3 regions of the Allocoprococcus similis genome follow, and region 3 is predicted to be linked to each of the others. Evidence: riboswitches for the same ligand, from Rfam matches in the RefSeq annotation. Region 3 holds a riboswitch; each other region holds the start of a gene.

Region 1 (7,446 bases), on a different contig from region 3:
AAATCTCACTGTATTTATCGATGGTTGTCATCAGATCTAAGAACTGCAGAGCTGCCTGATTTTCCTTTGTTATTTCGGTAATAGGTTTATAAACGATCAGATTTCTACCATCAATGCAAAGTTTTCTCTGTTTTGTAGTTGCTTCATTTGAGCACACCTCTATGCAAGCCGGTGTTTGAGTGGTAAATCCATACATATTTGCAAGCTGAATTCCGGTAATATATCCAGTCACTCTGCCATTGGATTTAATAAATTTTTTATCCACATATTTGTCTATCGACATCTTCCCTTTAGTCCCCAGAATCGTTGTATACGATAAATAATAGACACCATTAAATAAACGCTCTAATTTTCCGTCATCTACAAGCTTTTTCATTTCCTGACGAATGTAGTCTCTGGAATCGCCTGGAAGCTCATACAAAAAGATTGGCTCATCTTTTTCGTAATTTTTTAATATATAGTCATATAGCATACGCTTTACCTCACATATTTGAAATTATATATTTCATTTTTATTATACTATATATTATGCACTTGTCAAATGCGATTCATTCATCTATTCTGAGCTATAATAAAAACAGCTGAATGATATCCTGTGCAAGTGATGGTTTTTGTATGCTTTTTCCATTTTTGTTTGAAGTGTACCAGTTATAGCCAATATATAAAAAACGAACCACATCCATTACGTGATTCGTTTTTTTACAATTATTACAATATTCTTAATATTACAATTCTATTTCGAACGGATAGCATCTCTGCTATATTTTCAAAATCCATCCCCGTCAGCTCTACTATTTTTTGCAAACGGTATGACACTGACCGAGAGTGCCCCCCCATTAGCTCTGAAGTTTTCCGAATGCTTTGTTTATGATTCAGGTAACATTCAAGCTTAGCAATACAATTCTCTGTTAGTATGTTTCGAAAATGCTCTGTTTCTTTTACATACTGTATTTAAAAACTCATAACCTGCTCTTCGTCAAGTCTTTTAAGAATTTCGCATGCCAGCTTAACAGCGTTATCAAAGTCGCTATAAGCTGAAATTCCGTAATGTGTATGTGCATAGCGGACCGGAACTCCGATAACGATGACCGGAACTGCTTTTTCAGTCAGATGTATAGCTGCACCATTGGTTGAGCCGGCACTACGAACTGCATCTTGAACCGGAATACCAAGCTTTTCTGCCAGATCCAGTGCATATCTTTGATAATGCGGATTGGTGATCATGCGGGCATCAATGTGACGCAGCATCGGTCCTCGCTTGATAGCTGTCTGAACCATATACGACTCAACGCAGGTATCATCTGCCGGGCAGCCTTCAAAAACAATTGCGATATCCGGCTTGATTACCTGTGCTGTCACGGTGGCACCGCGTACACCAACTTCTTCCTGTGCTGCACAAGCGCCAACAATATCCACATTCAGCTCCTGACCAGCCAGGGTATGCATAGTCTTAAGAATTGCCGCACATCCCAGACGGCAGTCAAAGCTCTTGCCAACCATCAGATCTGTGGTTTCTGAATATGTAAATGTCACATCCGGCACTACGGGTTCACCGATACGAATGCCGAACTTTTCAACCGCCTCTTCTTTAGAAACAGCGCCAACATCTACCGTGATATCTTTCATATCCAGAGGTGCTTTACGCTCCTGCTCTGTCATGAAATGCGGAGGCTTGCTGGCAGTAAGCCCCGGAATATATTCTCCGAACCGGTTGCGAACCAAGACTTTATGAGCCGGAATATTGTGGTTAACCCAACCTCCGATCTGAATGATGCGGAGAGTTCCGTTTGGGCAGATAGCCTGCACCATAAACCCAACCTCATCACTATGTGCGTCAAGCTGAACAACCGGACGTTTGCCGTTATTTTCTTTACGGCGGATATACAGGTTGCGCATGCGATCTTCAGTAATTTCTCCGAGTCCTTCTGCGTAAGGACGAATCGCTGCAACCACTTCATCTTCGAAACCGGATGTACCGTTTGCATTTGAAATTGCTGCAATCATTTCCAGCGTTGTTTTTTTATCCATTCTGACACCTCTCTATGAAAGTTTTACGTTCTTGAATTCTTCCATGAAATCAACAATATAGTTTGCTGTGGTCTCAAGCATCTCCTTGCCCCACTCTTCTGTAGCGGTACTCGGATGATCCGGTCCGATCCAGCCGCTGTCTGTTACATGCGGAGTATTGCGTATAATATCAACGTTAACTCCCTTGAACTCAACAGAACGGAAACCGGTTGTCTTCAGATTATCAGACAGGTGCTTAAACTGGAGTTCACCACCTATCTCACTCTTATCAACTAAAGACGGATCAATTCCAAGAATCGCAGCTGTTTCCTCACCACCGCCGTGGCCGCCTTTCCACGCCGGGTTCATATCCCATGCCATCAGCCACCAGTTAAGCATAGCCACCAGACAGCCCTTATCTTCGAATTCCATGCCAAGGCGTTCAATCATCTTGATGTTTCCGCCATGTCCGTTCAGAAAAACGAATTTTCTTGCGCCGTGACGATACAGACTCAGAAAAATCTGACGGCAAAACTGATAGAGTACCTCATTGTCAATATCAATTGTACCCGGATACGGAGCTAAACACTGGCAGGAACCATATGGAATGGTCGGAGCAATCAAAACATCACTCTTCTTCTCAATTTTCTCCAGCAAATGCTCCGGAATCAGTGTATCGGTTCCAAGTGGCATGTGACGGCCGTGACACTCAATACTTCCGATAGAAATAAGTACCATATCGTTTTTTTCAAAATATTCTTGAGCTTTCGGCCAAGTCAAATTTGTAAGTCTCATATTTTCTCTCCTTCCTACTAATAATTATTCTTCTCTGCTGAAAATCGGACTATTCGGAAACCAGACAGTCCGACATCCATCAATTACTGCGTTGCCTCCTATTCCCCTTTAGGATTTGCTTTTTTTATGACAATGCAGAATTTTTGAGATACTCTTGATAACCCAAGTATAGTCCAGGCAAATATGATTGTCAACAATTTCGACTTAATGTTAACAGCATAAAAAATGCTTTCGTTTTAGTTAACAATCTACTATAATTATAATAAGTTTTTTGCTAACGGACAAAAGACATCCGTGTAGTCGTTTCTACTAAACTAGTAAGGAAATGGAACATGCGAAAAATTGGCGGTATGTTCTACTACGAACCAAGCGCACCTATTGAAACCGGATACTTATTCTGAAAATTTATGAGGTAAATATGCAGAAACAACGAAAAACATCAAATACTATTACATCAGAAATTGTTCTTGAATCTCTGCGGGAGCAGATCATCAATGGGATCCTTCAGCCTCAGGAAAAACTGGTAGAGGCTGAAATTGCCAGGAAATTCGGACTCAGCCGAGGTCCTGTGCGCGAAGCGCTCCGACAGCTTGCTGTCGAAGGTTTAGTCGATTACTGTCCTAACAAAGGATGTACAGTCGCACTGCTTTCTCCACAAGACGCTTATGAAGTCTTTTTTCTGCGCGGCAGCCTTGAAAAACTGGCGATCCAGAAAAGCAACTGCCTCCTCAGTGACTATAGTCTCATGATAATGGAAGCCAGCATTGAAGAATTTCGAAAGGCTGTTCTCGAAGGTAATACTATGAAGGCTGTTCGTGCAGATGAGACATTCCACCTGCAGATCATTCGCTCTGCCCAGCTTAACCGATTGACTAAAATGTGGGAGTTGCTGAGTCCACTGAATGGTGCCATGTTCCTCTCGGTTCAGAATGCCAATCGCTTTGGACTGTTAAGCGGAGATGCTGAAACGCTTCAGAATGCCAAATGCTTAGAATCAAACACACCGGATCCAAATACCTCTTATAACGGAGGCACTGCAGTATGGACACACCAATGCCTGTTGGAGGCCATCCGGATTAACGATATCCAGGCAACCTGTGCTCTTCTGGACCAGCATTATGAAGAAACCGGCAGACGTGTATACAGACTTTCACTCATGAAAGAACAGGGTTTTTGATCTGTTTCATTAATAACAGATGTCAGAACTCTAAACTATCTGCATTCAAAAGGAAATACTTCATTCCCATGATGACAAATCCTTCATCATTTCTCCAAGGTTTCTTGCTGCCATTTAACAGGCCCTTTAGCTTTGCGTCTCAGACTTTCGTCTGATTTGCCATTTCACTTATTATTTTTTATTTGAAAACTAATTTTATTTTACGCCCATATTTCTTTGCATAGAAGAAAAAGCATTATCGCTTTAACGTAAAAAACTTGTTGTTTTTTTCGGAAAACTTATTCTGTCTTTCAACTTTTGTGATATAATGCTTCATTATAAAAAATCCCATGGATAAAATGAGGTGAACCAGGTGAAAAAGAAAACACTTGTGCCTCTTATCGGTTTTTTACTGGGCATATGCCTTGTTAGTTTAATTGTATACAAAACAGACACCCATGAAAAAGAGCAGAGACACATAACAGCACAATTAAATGTAGTCACCTATGGTGAACGCATAAAGAATGAAATTACAGCTGGAATTGAGATTACGGATGCTTTGAAGCAGATCTTAATAAGTGAAGATGGTGACATCTATCATTTTGAAACGATTGCCGGAAATCTTATATCTGATTCTATTGAAAGCATACAACTTGCTCCTAATGGTGTTGTAACCGATATTTATCCGGCTGCTGGAAATGAGGCAGGTAAGATTGATCTGATCCATGATAAAGACCGTGGAAAGATTTCCTGTTATGCTAGAGACAACCATACAATCATTACACAAGGTCCCTTCAAATTGAAACAGGGCGGATATGGAATTGCCGTCCGCAATCCAGTCTACCTGAAAGATAAAAATGATCAAGAGTATTTCTGGGGATTTACTATCGTTATCCTGCGTATTCCGGACATTTTTTCAGACTCGATCCATGCACTTTCAGATTTTGGATATGAATATAGAATTTTAAAAACAGTTACTCCCTGGAGTGACACTTATAAAGTGGTTTATCAGTCGGATGATCAAATAAACCATCCTGTTTCTTATACTTTTACAATAGGAGATGAAAACTGGAAAATTGAGGTAACACCTAAAAGTGGATGGAGAAATAGCACATTAATCATAATCACAAGCGGAATATTTGTTATAATAATCCTTCTTCTGACAGTTCTTACCAGAGTATGGTTAGTAGCAAAAGAACATAGGAACAAATATCAAATACTGGCACATACAGATTCTCTTACAGGTATTTATAACCGCTATGGATTTGATGAGTTAGCAGAAAAGATGATTTCTAAAAATCCTCAAACACATTTTGTGGCTGCACTCCTTGATATCGATGATTTCAAGTTTATCAATGATATCTATGGACATAGTTACGGAGACAGGGCATTAAAGAGTCTTGCAGACAGCATGAAGGCTTTTTTCCCATCCGATGCGTTACTGGGAAGAAACGGTGGTGACGAATTTTGCATTCTTTTACCAAATTGTACCTTTGCAGAAGCAGATGTACAGCTACAGCAATTCACCCAACTTCCCAAAACATTCTCATGTCATGGTAAGGAATATGCTTTTTATATTTCTCTTGGATATGCAGAATATCCAACATCTGCATCCGACCGTTCACAGCTCCTGCGCTGCGCAGATGCAGCTCTTTATGAAATAAAGCTTCATGGTAAAAACGGATGTATGGCCTACAGGAAAGGTCTTCAGTCAGGTGTCCGCAAACAGCTTGGATTCGCATTCAAGGATATTTCAGAACACCTTCCAGGTGCATTTATCATATACAGAGCTGACAAAGAAGATGATGAACTATTTTATGCAAATGATGAATTTCTTCATATGTCTGGATATAAAGATATAGATGAACTATTCAGACTTACTAAGAAAAGTTTTCGAAACTTGATTCGGGAAGATGAACAGCAACAGATAGAATCAAGTATCTGGGAACAGATTGACAGTGGTAATGAAAATGATTATATTCACTTCCATCTTCGAAAAGCTGACGGAACCTATTTTTCTGTGCTTGATCATGGAAGAATTGTAGAGAGCCAACAATACGGAAAGGTATTTTATGTATTGTTTATGGATTGGGAGGATATGCATGTTCGTTACAGTGATAAATTCTCAAGATAATAAAAATCGAGTAGGTGGCGGTGATTAACCGCCGTCCTCTCACAGCACCGTATGATGTACCGTTCGGTATACAGCGCTTTCAATAGTTGACGTGCACAGACTGGTAGGCTGTGGCTAAATCATAATAGCCACTGTTTATCAGTCTTTCTTTATTTAGCGCCCAAATCACAGCTTTGTTATTACTGATATACCAATACTTTCTGCCATCCAACTGGATCCACCGGAATTCCTTTTTCTTTAAAAGGTTATAAATAGTAGGTCTGCTGACTCCTAGGATTTCCTGTAACTCTTCAGGAAACTGAAATATACCATTGGGCTGAGTAATTTCCATGCATATAAACCCGAATACGTGAAACAGGAAATATGGGCAAGGCTACTTGCATCATTATAATCCGTTTTGAGGCAGATTTGCAATCTGTCTTTTTGTCGTGCTTTCCTTCATGAGTAAATCGTAAACATATCTGTAAAACTGTTCCACTAAGGCCCATCTGTAATTTGTTCTGTAAGAATTCGCTCCCTATTAAACGTTAACTAAATGACATTGGTTCAGTACCCTCACAGTTACGCGCAAAAATCCATTCCAAATCAGCTGCTCCGATAGGATTTTTGCCTTCCAGCCTAATTTTTCTTACGGTCAGCGCAGTAAATGCGCAGACCTACTGAACAGTTATAATTATTCTATATTATACAGAAAAATTTTACATATGACAATGGGAAAATATAGGACCTTTTATACAATATGTCCAAAAACATTAGCTGAAATCCTTCCTCTTTCCTTTACTTTCCTCCTGTTCCATGCTATGATAGCGATAGAATATTTCAGTTATATCCGAAAAATTTTTCGTAAATTCAGGAGGAAATGTAAATGAAAACACTTGGCTACTACAACGGTAAATTCGGACCTCTGGAAGAGATGACCGTTCCGATGAACGACCGCGCATGTTATTTCGGTGATGGTGTGTACGAGGCGACACTGGCGAGAAACGGAAAGATCTTCGCTTTAAAAGAGCACCTGGACCGTTTCTTCAACAGCGCCGGACTCATTAAGATCGATATCCCTTACACAAAGGACGAGCTTGCGGCGATCCTCTACGATATGCTGGCAAAAATGGACGATAAGGATATCTTCATCTACTGGCAGATGACCCGGGGAACCGGCATCCGTCAGCACCAGTTCCCAGCTGCAGGCACAAAGCCGAATCTCTGGATTTTCATGAAGCCTGGGAAATCGGCTGACTCCAGCAAACGTCTGAAACTTACAGACATGGAAGACACCCGTTTCCTCCACTGCAATATCAAGACATTAAACCTTCTCGTCAACGTCATGGCGGCAGAGAAAGCGGAGTCTCTCGGA
Region 2 (7,446 bases), on a different contig from region 3:
GCAGAAACTCAACAAAGACGGATATGCACCGATCGTTGGTAAAGGCGGTGATGCAGGACTGGCAGATTTCTCAGCTGGTAAATCTGCGATCACACTGGGATCTACTGCTTCCTTAAAACAGATCCTGCAGGATGTAAACGGAAAATTTGAAGTGGGAACTGCATATTTCCCGAAGGTATCTTCAAGTGATGAAGGCGGAGTATCCATCGGTGGAGCTTCTCTGTGGGCACTGAACAATAAAGATCCAAAGAAACTCCGTGCCACATGGGAATTCGTAAAATTCCTGATCTCCCCGGAATCACAGGCATACTGGAATGCACAGACAGGATATTTCCCGGTTACCACAAAAGCACACGACGAACAGACATTCAAAGATAATATCGCGCAGTATCCTCAGTTCCAGACAGCAATCGATCAGCTTCATGATTCTTCCCCGGAATATTGCGGTGCACTCTTAAGTGTATTCCCGGAAGCAAGAGCAACCGTTGAGTCTGAAATCGAAAGTATGCTGAATGGAAAAGAAGATGTCGACACAGCAGTACAGAAAATGTCAGATTCGATCAACAAGGCGATCACTGACTATAATACTGTAAATAATTAAAAAAGAATCGAGGCAGTAAACATTGAGCAAAACAAAGATATTTGCACACAGAGGCGCAAGCGGATATGCACCGGAAAATACACTGGAAGCATTTGCGCTGGCAATCACACAGGGAGCTGATGGAATCGAGCTGGATGTCCAGCTCACAAAGGATGGAATCCCGGTTGTGATCCACGATGAAACGATCGACAGAGTTACAGAAAAAACAGGATGGGTCAAAGATTATACCTTAAACGAATTAAAAGAACTTACGGTATTGAAAAACAAATTTCCGGAGTATTCCTCATCAAAAATCCCAACCCTGGAAGAAGTACTGGATGCAGTAAAAACATCCGGTATCCAGGTCAATATTGAACTAAAAACAGGGATTTACTGGTATCCAGAAATCGAACAGAAGGTTGCAGATCTTGTCAAAGCATCTGGAATGGAAGACAAGGTGATTTATTCTTCCTTTAATCACTACAGCATCCAGCAGATCAAAAAAATCGTTCCAGACGCAGAAACCGCATATTTATACAGTGATGTAATCTTAAATGTGGAAGACTATGCGGAAAATACAGGTGTAGACGGACTGCATCCTGCGGTATATCACGTGAAAATGGCTGATTTCTTAAAAGAATATCTGGACAGTGGTTTAAATGTCCGCGTCTGGACGGTCAATGAAAAAGAGGATATGGAATGGCTGATCCGCGCAGGTGTAACTGCAATTATCACCAATTATCCGGACAAAGCCGTGCAGATCAAAGGAAAAGTGGAAGCGTAGGCTATGCTGGAAAATAAAAAACTTTTTCTGCTGGATATAGACGGTACCATCTGCAAAGGGAACCAGCTGATCGAGGGAGCAGCCGCATTTTTGAAAGATATCAAAACGAATGGCGGACAGTTTGTATTTATCACAAATAATGCGACCAAGAGTATTGATGATTATATCAAATCTTTTCAGATTTTGGGAATTCATACGGATTATACGAATTTTCTGACAGCATCTTATGCAACTGTTGATTACCTGAAGAAACATCATGCAGGGGATCTGATCTATGTACTTGGAACCCGCTCTTTCATCCGGGAGCTGAAAAAGAATCAGATCCGTGTGACAACGGATTGTGAAGATGAAGGAATTGCCTGTGTTGTGGTTTCTTATGATAATCAGCTGACCTATGAAAAACTGTCTGATACGTGTAAGCTGCTGAGTACACAGAAAGTCGATTATCTTGCAACCAATCCGGACTATGTATGTCCGATTGAATTCGGATTCGTACCGGACTGCGGATCCATCTGTGAAATGCTTGCACATGCAGTAAAGCGGATGCCATATTTTATTGGCAAACCAGAGCCTGCTATGGTGGAACTTGCATTGCAGCGGAACCATTATCAGAAAGAGGAAGCATTGATCGTCGGAGACCGCCTGTATACCGATATTTTGTGTGGGTATCATGCCGGGGTGGAGACGGTGCTGGTATTATCCGGTGAGGCAACTGAAGAAGAAGCAAAAGCATACGAACATCAGCCGGATTACGTGATGTCATCGGTTGCGAAGCTGCATGAAGAATGGATAAAAAGTATTTCTTAACATAAACAGGGTATGTATGGTAATAAAACGGTACATACCCTGTTTGTGCGTCAGAAGCGTATGCATCCGTGGTAAATTGCAAAAATAAATGAAAAGATGGTGTGAGTGTCAAAAGTAAAAAAAGCCTTGCATCGGCGAACGTATGTTTGTATAATGGGAATATGAATACAGAACTGACAAACGATAATTATACAACACAGGAAAAACTACAGATTCTTGCCGATGCAGCCAAGTATGATGTCGCATGTACGTCAAGCGGATCCAGTCGCCGGGGACGGAAAGGAGAACTCGGCAGTACCGTTTCGTGCGGAATTTGTCACAGCTTTGCTGCAGACGGCAGATGCATCTCTCTGCTCAAGATTCTGATGACCAACCATTGCGTCTACGATTGTAAATATTGTATCAACCGGGTGAGTAATGATGTAAAAAGGGCAACCTTTACGCCTGAGGAGATCTGCAATCTTACTGTAGAGTTTTATAAACGTAATTATATCGAGGGACTTTTTCTAAGTTCCGGTGTTTTGAAAAATCCAACCTATACCATGGAAAAGATGTGCGAGACACTGTTACTTCTCCGCACAAAATACCATTTTAACGGATACATTCATGTGAAGACAATTCCGGGAGCTTCGGATGAATTACTTGCAGCTGCCGGTTATCTTGCAGACCGTGTCAGCGTGAATCTGGAACTGCCAACTTCTGAGAGCCTTCGTAAGCTGGCACCGAACAAAACTATGCAGACCATCCTGAATCCGATGGGGAAGGTGCAGAATACTATCGCTGCACACCGAATGGCAATCGGAAAATCTGCGTATATGGAAAGAAGCCGCGGAAATCAGTTCTTGCAAGCCGGGATTTTTTCGGACACTTCCAAGCAGCAGTTTCAAAAGAAACTGGAGAGCAGAGCAGCGCTACAAAAAGGAACCGATGTATCCAAGACTTCTGCACGGTCAAATCCTGCGGTATTGGATTCTTCATTCACCTGGAATCAGGCATATCAGCTGGCGCCACATGACATGTCCAGATTAAAACGAAGTTTTGCACCGGCAGGGCAGAGTACGCAGATGATCATTGGAGCAACAGGTGAAAGTGATTATACTTTATTGCAGACCACACAGCAGCTTTATCAGGGATTTGATCTGAAACGTGTTTTTTATTCCGCATATATCCCGTTAAATGAAGATTCTGTTCTGCCTGCGATCGGGACTCCGCCACCGCTTTTGCGGGAACACAGACTGTATCAGGCGGACTGGCTGCTCCGCTTTTACGGATTTCAGGCAGATGAACTTTTAACGTTAGAGAAACCAAATTTTAATGAGCTTCTGGATCCGAAGTGCGACTGGGCATTACGCCATCTGGAATTATTTCCGGTTGAAGCGGAAACTGCAAGCTATGCAGAACTTCTCCGTGTACCTGGAATCGGGCCGAAATCAGCCAGCCGTATTGTAAATGCAAGAAGATATGGAAGACTGGATTTTACAAATCTGAAGAAAATGGGTGTTGTTCTGAAAAGAGCGCATTATTTCATCACCTGTGGCGGAAAGCAGATGTATCACACGCCGGTTGAAGAGACTTATATCACAAGACAGCTGGTCAGCGTAGATCGGAAGGAATCATGGGAAATGGCTCATGCAAATGAAGGTTTTTCACAGATGACACTTGCGGATTTTGGAATTGGATAGAGAAAGCAGGTAATTTATGAAAATATATACTTGTAAGGATAAGTTAGAAGACATCATGACCTGTATCTATGATGCATGGGCAGATGCTTTACGAATCGGTCATGATCAGATAAGGCTGAAAAAAGAACCGATTTTCCAACCGACACTGCTGGATGAATATATCCATGTAGACGGCGACTGTTCCAAGGCAGAAAAAGTCACCCGGTCTATTCGCAGAGATATTTCTTCCAGAGCCTATCTGTATGTGTATTACGCATCCCTATCTGCAGAAGAGGATGCATTGCAGGCAATCTATAATTTTCTCAGAGTTGGATTTGCAATGGGAGCAGATGTACTTGAAAACTATACGAATCCACATGTGATGCGGATTATGGAGCTGTACCGTAATATTGGAAATGAAAGCCATCACTTCCGTGAGTTTGCCCGGTTCCAAAGTCTGGATGGACGTGTGTATGTCAGCCATCTGGAACCCAAAAGTGATGTGATCATGCTGGTTGGAAGACATTTCGCAGACCGTATGCCATCAGAGCATTGGATGATCGTTGACGATAACAGGAAGATGGCCTGTGTCCATCCAAAAGACGGAGAAAATTATCTTCGGTATCTGACGGATGAAGAGTTTGATGCACTTCGTAAAACAGAAGCGTATGAAGATGAATATACCGGGATGTGGAAGACATTTTTCCATACGATCGGAATCAAAGAACGGGAGAACTATGTCTGCCAGAGGAAGCTTTTTCCGATCTGGAAGAGGAAGCATGCTGTGGAATTTAAAGAATAATCGCAGGAATTAAAAAGACAGCAAAGTGTCATTGGTACTGGCTTTGATGGTTTTCTTTTCATCACAGATAGTTACCGTAATTTCAACAGTTTCCGAGACCGGAATGTCTGCAGGATAATAATTCAGAGAATCTGACAGAAAAACAGAAAGAAGTTCTAGGGATATGGAACAATCTGAGTACAAATGAGCAGGAAACAGTGATGTCAATGCTACGTGGACTTCGGAAGTAGGAGAACAGTTCGAGTATATTATCGGCTGTTCTTTTTTTGTTTTTGAACGTAAAAACGGTAATGTTTTTCTTGTGTACAGCAGAGCACTATAGTATAATAAATCCGGTTTTATTGCATAAGTTTAAAGGCTATAATAAGGAAAACGGCAAACCAGATGAAAGTCTGGGACGCAAAGCCAGAAGAGGCTAAAGTCAGAAAGTTTGACCAGGTCAGCCGGTTGCAACTGTTTCTATATCATATATGGAAAAGATGTGAAAGTGGAAGAGATCTCGATACCTTTTATACTATATCGATGAGTGATTCTAAAGAAATATAGTATGGATACGGGCATATTTGGGCAAGTATCCTTTTTATATGCCAAAATGGGTACGAAAACTGGCAGGGACAGGTTCTCTGTATACAGATAAAAGCAGGATGAAGAAGGCACAAGACGAAGCGAGGATTTTTATAAAATGGAAAATTATGAAGAAAAAATATATTCATTAGGTGAGACTGTAACGGGGCAGACACAGGTCATGTCACAGGTCGTACAGAAAACACTGGAAAATAATGGCGGGGTAGGTATAATGACAGGATCTTATGACCAAAACCTGTCTATTTTGTCTGTGAATAATCTGCTGTTGCATAGTACAGGATATACATTCGATACTTTCATGGAACAGACAAAAGGATCATTGAAAAACTTCTTTTATAATGAGAAAGATATAATGAATCGAGATCGTTTTTCGCAGCTTCACGGAGCAGGGGAAGCACAGATCCTTACTGCAGACGGTACAGTGAATAATGTACGGCTTTATAAAGAGGATGCGACAGATGAAGCGGGCAGACAGATCTGGGTTATGTCCGTACAGGTCAACTGGGATCATGTAAATTTGACACTGCTCAATGAGGCTATCTATTCCGGCTTCTGGTATTTTGACTGTGACGAAAACAGTGAGATTGTGAATGCAAACTGGAGTCATGAATTCCGAAAAATGCTTGGCTATCATGACACTCTGGACTTTCCGAATAAACTGGAATCCTGGTCAGATCTTCTGCATCCACAGGATAAAGAAAGAGTAATGGTGCAGCTTCAGGCGGCAATTAAAGATAAGACGAACCAGATAAAATACCAGGTAGAGTATCGTATGAGAATGAAGGATAATCAATACCAGTGGTTTCGGGCATCGGCAGAAGTAATACGCCGTCTGGATGGTTCTGCCAGCAGGATTGCCGGGATTTTTATTAACATTGATGCGGAGAAAAAAGAAATCATGCAGGCACAAAAATCTGCTGCTTTCCACCGGGCTTTTACGAAAGCAGATTTGTGCGAGTATTATGTGAATCTGGAAGCGAATACTTTTGATACCTTTAAGGTTGAACCGTCCCTGATGACCGTCTTTGAACAGAGTCATACGTGGGATGAATTGATTCGGCATTTTGTGGATTCCTATGTTGTGGAGACAGATAAGAAGGCGGTATCCTCTTTTTACGACCGTGGTTATATTGCAGAAAGGCTGAAGGGTCTGGAAACCGAATTAGCTTTAGAGTGCCGTATCACTCTGAATGGAGAAGAACGATGGGTCCGTAATGTGGTCATACGTGGCGAAATAGAGGATTCAGAATATGCCATGATTTTCTTGCGTGATATCACAGAGACAAAGGTAGAGAGCGCACGGCATCTGCAGATGGCAGCGGATAATGCTTCCATGGAGCAGCTGATTCAGAGTATTGTGCGTCTGGTTGACCGCTTTGTTGTCTGTGATCTCGAAAATGACAGATATGAATTCTACAATCTGAATGGACAGATGATATATAAACCTTTTGGATTTTATCATGATTTTCAGATGCAGGTTCTTGAAAAATATAAGACACTGGAACCATTGGAAGCTATAGATATCCTGATAGCCCCGGATAATATTCGGAAAAAACTGAAAAGTGAAAATGATATTTATAAGTTTGAGTATTGCAGCCTGGATGAAAAGACTTATAAAATCGCTTCTTATATTCCCCTGGAATGGAAGAATGGAAAGCTGGAAAGGGTATTGCTGGCATCCATGGATGTGACACAGGAAAAGAAAGCAGAGATTGAATCCCGTCAGGCACTGAAAGAAGCTTACCGGTCCGCAGAAAATGCAAATCGTGCGAAAACAGAATTCCTTTCCAATATCTCCCATGATATCCGGACACCAATGAATGCGATTGTGGGTCTGACGGCAATCGCAGGAGCAAATGTTGAGAGCAAGGACAGAGTCATTGAATGCCTCGGCAAGATCACAGAATCAAGCCGCCATCTGCTGGGGCTGATCAATGAAGTATTGGATATGGCACGTATTGAAAGTGGAAAAATGACACTGGCACAGGAGGATTTCAATCTGCCAGATCTGGTGGATAATCTTATAACACTCACAAAACCGGTGATTGATGAACATAAACACAATTTAGATATACACATTAATCACATTGAACATGAGAGTGTCTGTGGTGACAGCCTGAGAATCCAGCAGGTATTTGTGAATCTGATGAGTAATGCGATCAAGTATACACCGGATGGTGGGAATATTACTTTTTCCATAGAGGAAAAGCCAAATGGATTTTCGGAA
Region 3 (7,446 bases):
ATCCAAGGTAAACAACCGCTGCCACTCCAACCACAGCGCCAACTACAATTTTAACCACTTTACCGGACTTTTCAGCGCCCTGTTTTTTTTCCCGTTTAGCTCTTCTGCGTGGTTTTTCCTCTTCTTCATCAAAGAAAGAATCATCAAAAATCTCTTCCTCATCCGGATTGAATGCTTCTGCATCTCCACTGCTTAAAATATCTGCACTTTTAATAACCGGTGGTACTGCTGTCTCTTCTTCATCCCGCCATTCTTCTGCTCCATCCAGATCCAGAAGCCCGGTCTCTTCACGAACTACTTTCTTTTTCCGGCGCGGAGCCTTTTTCTTAACCGGTCGATCTTCGCCTGAGGCTGCTTTATGATCCACACCATCGCCAGATACGTGATGGCCTGAAGGACGTTTTGTTTTAGTGACTTTCTTTTTCCGCGGTCTTTCTTCACTTTTCTGTTCTTTTTCATTGATGTCCTTCACCTCACTTACAGTCTGTTCTCTGATCTCTTCCATGATTTCATCTACTGTGCTGTCAAGATTTCTTTCGTTTATTTCATTCATACTCTTTTCACTCATTTATACTATTGACTTCCTTTTTTCACTCAATATGTAGTCATTATAATACGAAGGGGTGTGTAAATACAATACATAACTTTAACTTTCATATTTTTATCACTTGTTGGGATAGGAATCTTCTATTATAATAAGGAGGTGATTTGGGGGAATGAATGATTTGCGTTGGAATGATTCTTTTTATGACTCAAATCAGGTGTGGATTCATATGAATATAATAGAAAGTCGAAGAATTGTTCGTTTTTTGTTTTGACTGATTCACAAATTAATTCTTTATAGATAAAAGCTTACAGAAAGGATGGTATATATTTATGGCAGGATCCATTTATGGAAGATTGTTTCAGATTTCTACATGGGGGGAATCCCATGGGAAAGGGATCGGTGTTGTGATCGACGGGTGTCCGGCAGGGCTTTCGCTTTCAGAGGAGGATATCCAGATTTATCTGGATAGAAGAAAACCCGGACAAAGCCAGTTTACAACCGGGCGTAAGGAAAGTGATATGGCACAGATCTGGTCCGGCGTATTTGAAGGTCGGACAACCGGAACTCCGATTTCAATTCTCGTACAGAACCAGGATCAGCGTTCCCGTGATTACGGAAATATTATGAACACATACCGACCGGGACACGCAGATTATACATTTGATGAAAAGTATGGTTTCCGTGATTACAGAGGAGGGGGACGCTCTTCCGGAAGAGAAACTACTGCCAGAGTTGCAGCTGGTGCAGTTGCTGCTAAGATTTTGAAAGAACTTGGCATTGAAGTACATGCTTATACGAAAGCAATCGGTCCTGTATCTGTTCCTGAAAATGAATACCATCCGGAAGAGATTTTCCAGAACCCGATTTATATGCCAAACAACGCATATGCAAAAAAAGCATCTGCCTATCTGGAAGAATGTATTAAAAATCAGGATTCCTCTGGGGGTATCATTGAATGTGTTGTTACCGGTATGCCGGTCGGAATCGGTGATACCGTATTTGAAAAACTGGACGCCAATCTTGCCAAAGCAATGCTGTCCATCGGAGCAGTCAAAGGCTTTGAGATCGGTGACGGCTTTAAAGCTGCAGATGCAAAAGGAAGTATCAACAATGACTCCTTCCATACAAACGATGGAAGGATCACCAAAGACACCAACCATGCAGGCGGTGTCCTCGGCGGTATGAGTGACGGAAGCAGCATCATCTTCCGCGCGGCAGTAAAGCCGACTCCGTCCATTTCGCAGCCACAGTCCACAGTCACCAAAGATGGAGAAAACACCGAAATGATCATCAAAGGACGTCACGACCCGGTCATCGTCCCACGCGCCGTCGTAGTCGTAGAATCCATGGCCGCAATCACGATCCTCGATCTGCTCTTCACCAATATGAGTGCACGCATGGACAAACTCAAAAGCTTCTACGGCACTGAAAAATAAACCCAACAATCTTCCGTCCTCATCGCATCCGGCTACTTCGGTGAAAAAGGTAGATCTTAGTCGGCAGCCTTGAGGAGGGAGCTTCTGTCACCCCTCCCTGCTTTTACATATTTTCCAGAATAACACTCCATTCAGTATAACATGAAATTAGCAATTTTCTTGTTGCCTTATTACTTCCGCTAACATCGACAGCAGTTTATCAAGCTGAATTGGCTTTGCGATATGACCATTCATCCCGGCTGCAATAGCATCTCTCTTATCTTCTTCAAATGCATTTGCTGTCATTGCAATGATAGGTATACATGCTTTCTCCTTATCCGGCAGGCGTCTGATTGCCTGTGTTGCTTTATAACCGTTCATTTTCGGCATCTGGATATCCATCAGGATCATATCATATGTGCCTGCCGGCATCTTTTCTATCATGTTTACACATTGAATGCCATCCTCCACACGTTCTGTTTTAAGGCCGGCACACCCAAGGATTGCTTCTGCAATCTCTGCATTCAGATCATTATCCTCTGCCAGAAGGATATTCCTGCCTTCAAGGATTTCGCTGCCTGTTCCAGACTCTTCAATATGTTTTTTTACATAATAGCTTTCATCGGCTATCTTATGTTTAAGTGTAACTGTAAAGGTGCTGCCTTTTCCAAGTTCACTCTCTACATCTATTGTTCCACCAAGCAGATCAACATATTTCCGGACTATCGACATTCCCAGTCCGGTTCCTGCGATTTTGCTCTTTGTAGTATTCTGTTCACGTGTGAATGCGTCGAAAATCTTCGTCATATAATCCTGACTCATGCCAATTCCTGTATCACTCACTCTGTTCCTCACGATCATGTACCCGGGCTCATCGCATGGTAATTCATCTACGCTCATCATGACAGAACCACCGGACGGAGTATATTTTATAGCATTACTTAGGATATTGACCAAAATTTCTTTTACCTTGGTAACATCTGTCAATACATGCTCATGTTCTACATTCATCGTGTAATGAAGCGCTATATCCTTTTTCCTTGCTTTCTCATCAAATACTGCAAACAAGGATTTCCGGACATCTTCAATCCGGCAGTAATTCTCATCAAGCTCCATCTTTCCGCTCTCAATCCGGGCCATATCTAGTACATTATTTATGATTGACAGGAGAAGATTTCCTGACTGCTGCAGTTTTTCCAGATGTTCTAACGTTTCAGGCACGTCTTTTCCTTTCAGTTCATTCTCCATAAGCTGTGCATAGACCAGAATTACATTCATAGGTGTACGGATGTCATGTGACATATTGTTAAGAAAACGAGTCTTTGCGAGACTGGCATCCTCTGCTTTTTTCAGAGCAATCTCAAGTTTTTCATTTAGTTTTTTTGTATCATTTGCTGCAAGCTTTGCGACAGCTTCTGCTTTTCTTGCCTTTCGTAAAAGCATGAGGATAATAACAATGATGCTGAGTGCAGAGAATCCTGTGATGAGAAAAAAAGCAAGTACATTGTCTTTTACAAAGTCAGAAAATTTTACCTTATCTGCCGTACTGTCATAGATAGCAAGTGCACTTGTAAGCATGTCAGACGGCATGGTCTTTAAGGTTTTATTCAGTATTGATAAAAGGCTATCCTCTCCACCTCTTACTGCAAAGCATGCCTCCATTGTTTTTGTAAGTGGAACACTCTTGAAATTTCGACTGTTATCATATATCAACGCCTGGCTTGCTCCCATGAGGAAACAGTCTGCCTTTTCATTCAAGACCATATCTGCCGCATCATCAAGCGAATCACAATCTACCAGCTTCCATTGTGGATAACTGAAAGCAATATGCTGTTTTAAGGCTTCTTTTTCCTTTGGCACAGCTACTGTATACGTATTATGCTCATCAAAATTTTCTTCATCAGTTACCGCCATCAGACTGTAAGTCCAGGCTGTGTTTGTAAGTGCATATCCTTTTTCTTCTGCAAAACCGGGATTTCTGCCGACATAAAAAATCATGTCAATCTCACGCTCTTGTAATGCCTGAATCATTTCGTCATAATCATTGTATTCCTGTATATTAAATTCCAGTATCTGATTTCCCAGACAGTCTTTGGCATAGGATACATATTCTGCCAGCATTCCGGTAAGTTTTCCAGTTTCTTCGTCCAGGGAAAATACCGCCGGATCGTTGCTCAGAAATCCGATCCGGATGTTACCATGTTCTTCCACCCAGGACTTTTCTTCACCTGTAAGAACCTGACTATAATCAAGCGTAAAATACTTCTTATACAAATCTGCTTTGAAAAAGGGACTATCTTGATCTAGCTTGTGCATTGCCCAGTCCAGCTCCGCCTTGATATCGCTGCGCTCTTTATTTATTGCAAAATATATGCCTGATTTGCCAATCGTGGTAACAGATGATATTCCCTGTTCAGACCAGATGGATTCCTCCAGAGATACAAAAGCATCAATCTCATGATTCGCTAATTTCTTTTCAACATCATCATTATTATTCACATTTACATGCTCTGTATGTATGCCATTCTTATTTTCCCACTCTGTCAGCATAATCTCCGGTTCCGTATCCATGAGCACACCTACACGTTTCCCGTCCATAAATTTGAAATCAGACGTTCCAGTATCCATGTTTGACAAATCAGCATAAAGAATATATTTTTCTTCACCCATCGCTTCATCTGAAAAAAGCATCCTTTGTGCACGTTCATCGGTGTAAGAGATATCGCCCATGACATCAATCTCACCATTTTCAAGCTTATCGAAGCAGTTGGACCAGTCACATTTCACGTACTCAAATTCCCATCCGGTATAGCCTGCCAGAGCCTGCAGGAGTTCGTATCCATATCCACGTCTGACACCGTTTTCATCGATATAATCAAAGGTATCTTCAAAGGATCCGATACGGATGATCTGTGACTGTTTTTCATCATTTTTCTTTTCAGCGGCCCGGCAATGTACTGATAACACCATCCACATTCCTAAAGTCAAAAATATACACGCAAATAGTACGGCTGATTTTTTTCTACTTTTATCCATTGTTCTTTTCTCCTCAAATCACCAGGTTATTACACGTCACAAATCTAAAAAATGCACTGCCTTTCCAGACAATGCACCTTAAACATTGCAGCTGGCTGTCATTTTACAGACCCTATAGCTTTGCGTCTCAGCCTTTCGACTGATTTGCCGACGAATCTTTTTTTGGTATTATAAATATTTCATCATGATCGGAACAAGAATGTTCATATCAACAGGCTTTGCAACATGAGCATTCATTCCGACAGAAAGAACCTTTTGTGCATCTTCCGCGAAAGCATTGGCAGTCATCGCAATAATTGGGATCCTGGCTTTTTTCGTATCCTTCATCTTTCGGATAGCTAATGTAGCATCATATCCATTCATAACCGGCATCTGGATATCCATAAGGATCATCTTGTAATAATCAGCATCAGCCTTTTCAATCATATCAATACATGCAACACCATCATTGGCAGTCTCAACAATACATCCTTCTTCCGTCAATAATTCCGTTGCGATTTCAGTGTTGATCTCATTATCTTCGACCAGTAAGATCCGAACACCATTCAAACAATTCTTATTGCTCAAATTACTGTTTTTCTTCACCAGAGAATCGTCTTCTGACGCTTTTCTGCAAGGAATAGTTACTGTAAATGTGGAACCTTCACCCTGCTTACTTTTCACTTCTATTGTGCCATCCATGAGCTCTACAAGCTTTTTCGTAATGCCCATTCCGATGCCGCTGCCCTCAATATGACTGGATGTAGTGTTACGTTCTCTTTCAAAAGTTTCAAAAATACGCTTTTGGAATTCTTCAGACATACCAATTCCATTATCGGTAATGCTAATGATCATATTGCACCAGTCTTCTTTTTCACAGGATTTCTGTACAACATTACAGGATATAGCACCTCCTGTATTTGTATACTTTATTGCATTGCTTATAATATTGAGACAGACTTCTGACAGGTGCGGTGCATCCATATATACATACGGGTACATGATCTGTTCTGTCAGAGAAAGAGTCTGATTTTTACTTTCTGCCTGCTGTCGGAACATAATAATACAATTTTCAAAGCACTCATGGACATTCGAAACAGTGTATTCCATTTCAACCTTATTATTTTCAATTCTTGCAAGATCCAGAACATTGCCAAGCATCGACAAAAGTTCTTTTCCGCATATTTGAATATCTTCAATATATCTGCCAAGTTTATCTGTTTCCTGCAAATGTCTGGACGCCAGTTCTGCATAACCAATGATTGCATTCATAGGAGTTCTGATATCATGGGACATATTGAACAGAAATGATGATTTTGCTTTATTTGCACATTCTGCTTTTAATTTAGCTTCCCGCAATTCTTCCTCTTGTCTTAATTCCCGCATTTTTTCATCTGTCACATCTCGATTGGCAATCAGCACAGATGTAACATTTCCATTTTTACCATAACTCTGCGGAACAATCATGGATAGAAACCATGCTCCATTCTTCTTTTTGAATTCAGAAGACATAGATTCTTTATTATGAAGGCGTGCTGCCATGGTTTGTATATCAAAAAAATCTATATACTTCTGTACAAATGGCTCTGCTATAATATCTTCGATAATCTCGAACTGAGGATCCCAATCTGCAGTATTATCTTTAATATCCAAATCCATTTTTCGGGATCTTTTGACAAGTTCGATCTTCTTTGTTTTCAAGTTCAGCCTTGAGATATGATAATAGGCAGTGCCTAATGCATGAAGGGCCTGCCGGGTTTTTTGCATCTGCTTTCCCAAGGTAACAGGAAACTCTTCACCGTCCATCTGCTCCAGATCCGGCGTTGACTGATGCAGATGCTGAACCAGCCATTTCCCATTCGTCCACTTATAGATAATCGTAAATCTTGTCTCCATTTTAAAACAGATAGAACCATCTTTAAACAGACCGGTAAAATCTACTGTTCCGTGTGCAAGAACATGGTCATCACCAAGTCTTTCTTCTTCCTGATGTAAATTTTGTACTTCGATTCTGATTTTACCTCTTCGTTTTACATCAAATTTAAATGATTCCAAAAACTCATGCAGATTCCTGAAAAGCTCATGTTTCCCTGTTCCAATCAGACTGACATTTTCATCAAAATAATTTTCTATATCAAAATCATTTATTGATTCGGCATTAATATATATTTCAAAAAGCTGTTCTGTGAGTTTTTTTAAATCATCCATGCGCTTCCCTCTCTTTAAAAAAACTTAAATGACTTTAATTTTTCTGTCTTATTTCTAAAATTTTGAATTTAGAAATAAAATCGTTTACTTGATTATATCACAGCGACTTATTATTCTACCAACATTTTGTGAACCTCACATGACTAAAGTCACGTGCTTCTCGGCCGTTTTAAACGGCAAGACTAAATATCGGCGGATACGCCAGTAACTTAGAATTCGTGCGGATACGCACTTTTTCCACACCGGATACGGCTGGTTTCC

Evidence for each region. Region 3 has a riboswitch for cyclic di-GMP ahead of ACYQ5K_RS05815 (transporter substrate-binding domain-containing protein). Riboswitches for the same ligand answer to the same signal wherever they lie in the genome.
Region 1: linked by a shared signal. The riboswitch ahead of ACYQ5K_RS10190 (ATPase) and the one ahead of ACYQ5K_RS05815 (transporter substrate-binding domain-containing protein) in region 3 are both predicted to bind cyclic di-GMP.
Region 2: linked by a shared signal. The riboswitch ahead of ACYQ5K_RS11900 (hybrid sensor histidine kinase/response regulator) and the one ahead of ACYQ5K_RS05815 (transporter substrate-binding domain-containing protein) in region 3 are both predicted to bind cyclic di-GMP.

What each region holds. Positions count from the first base shown of each region.
Region 1 is NZ_BAAHSG010000019.1:41,302-48,747, reverse strand. Features, by position in the region: gene ACYQ5K_RS10215 (hypothetical protein) at 1-472, opposite strand, end outside; gene ACYQ5K_RS10210 (helix-turn-helix domain-containing protein) at 709-876, opposite strand; gene ACYQ5K_RS10205 (M42 family metallopeptidase) at 952-2,028, opposite strand; gene ACYQ5K_RS10200 (creatininase family protein) at 2,041-2,802, opposite strand; gene ACYQ5K_RS10195 (GntR family transcriptional regulator) at 3,221-3,979, shown strand; partial or broken gene ACYQ5K_RS10190 (ATPase) at 4,002-4,100, opposite strand; cyclic di-GMP riboswitch class I at 4,075-4,150, opposite strand; gene ACYQ5K_RS10185 (diguanylate cyclase domain-containing protein) at 4,332-6,092, shown strand; partial or broken gene ACYQ5K_RS10180 (helix-turn-helix transcriptional regulator) at 6,286-6,423, opposite strand; gene ACYQ5K_RS10175 (D-amino acid aminotransferase) at 6,958-7,446, shown strand, end outside.
Region 2 is NZ_BAAHSG010000031.1:20,650-28,095, forward strand. Features, by position in the region: gene ACYQ5K_RS11875 (ABC transporter substrate-binding protein) at 1-601, shown strand, start outside; gene ACYQ5K_RS11880 (glycerophosphodiester phosphodiesterase) at 624-1,364, shown strand; gene ACYQ5K_RS11885 (HAD-IIA family hydrolase) at 1,368-2,171, shown strand; gene ACYQ5K_RS11890 (putative DNA modification/repair radical SAM protein) at 2,333-3,853, shown strand; gene ACYQ5K_RS11895 (TIGR03915 family putative DNA repair protein) at 3,870-4,634, shown strand; cyclic di-GMP riboswitch class I at 4,999-5,089, shown strand; gene ACYQ5K_RS11900 (hybrid sensor histidine kinase/response regulator) at 5,317-7,446, shown strand, end outside.
Region 3 is NZ_BAAHSG010000010.1:50,609-58,054, reverse strand. Features, by position in the region: gene ACYQ5K_RS05825 (L,D-transpeptidase family protein) at 1-568, opposite strand, end outside; gene aroC (chorismate synthase) at 877-1,983, shown strand; gene ACYQ5K_RS05815 (transporter substrate-binding domain-containing protein) at 2,131-4,998, opposite strand; cyclic di-GMP riboswitch class I at 5,082-5,157, opposite strand; gene ACYQ5K_RS05810 (ATP-binding protein) at 5,167-7,185, opposite strand.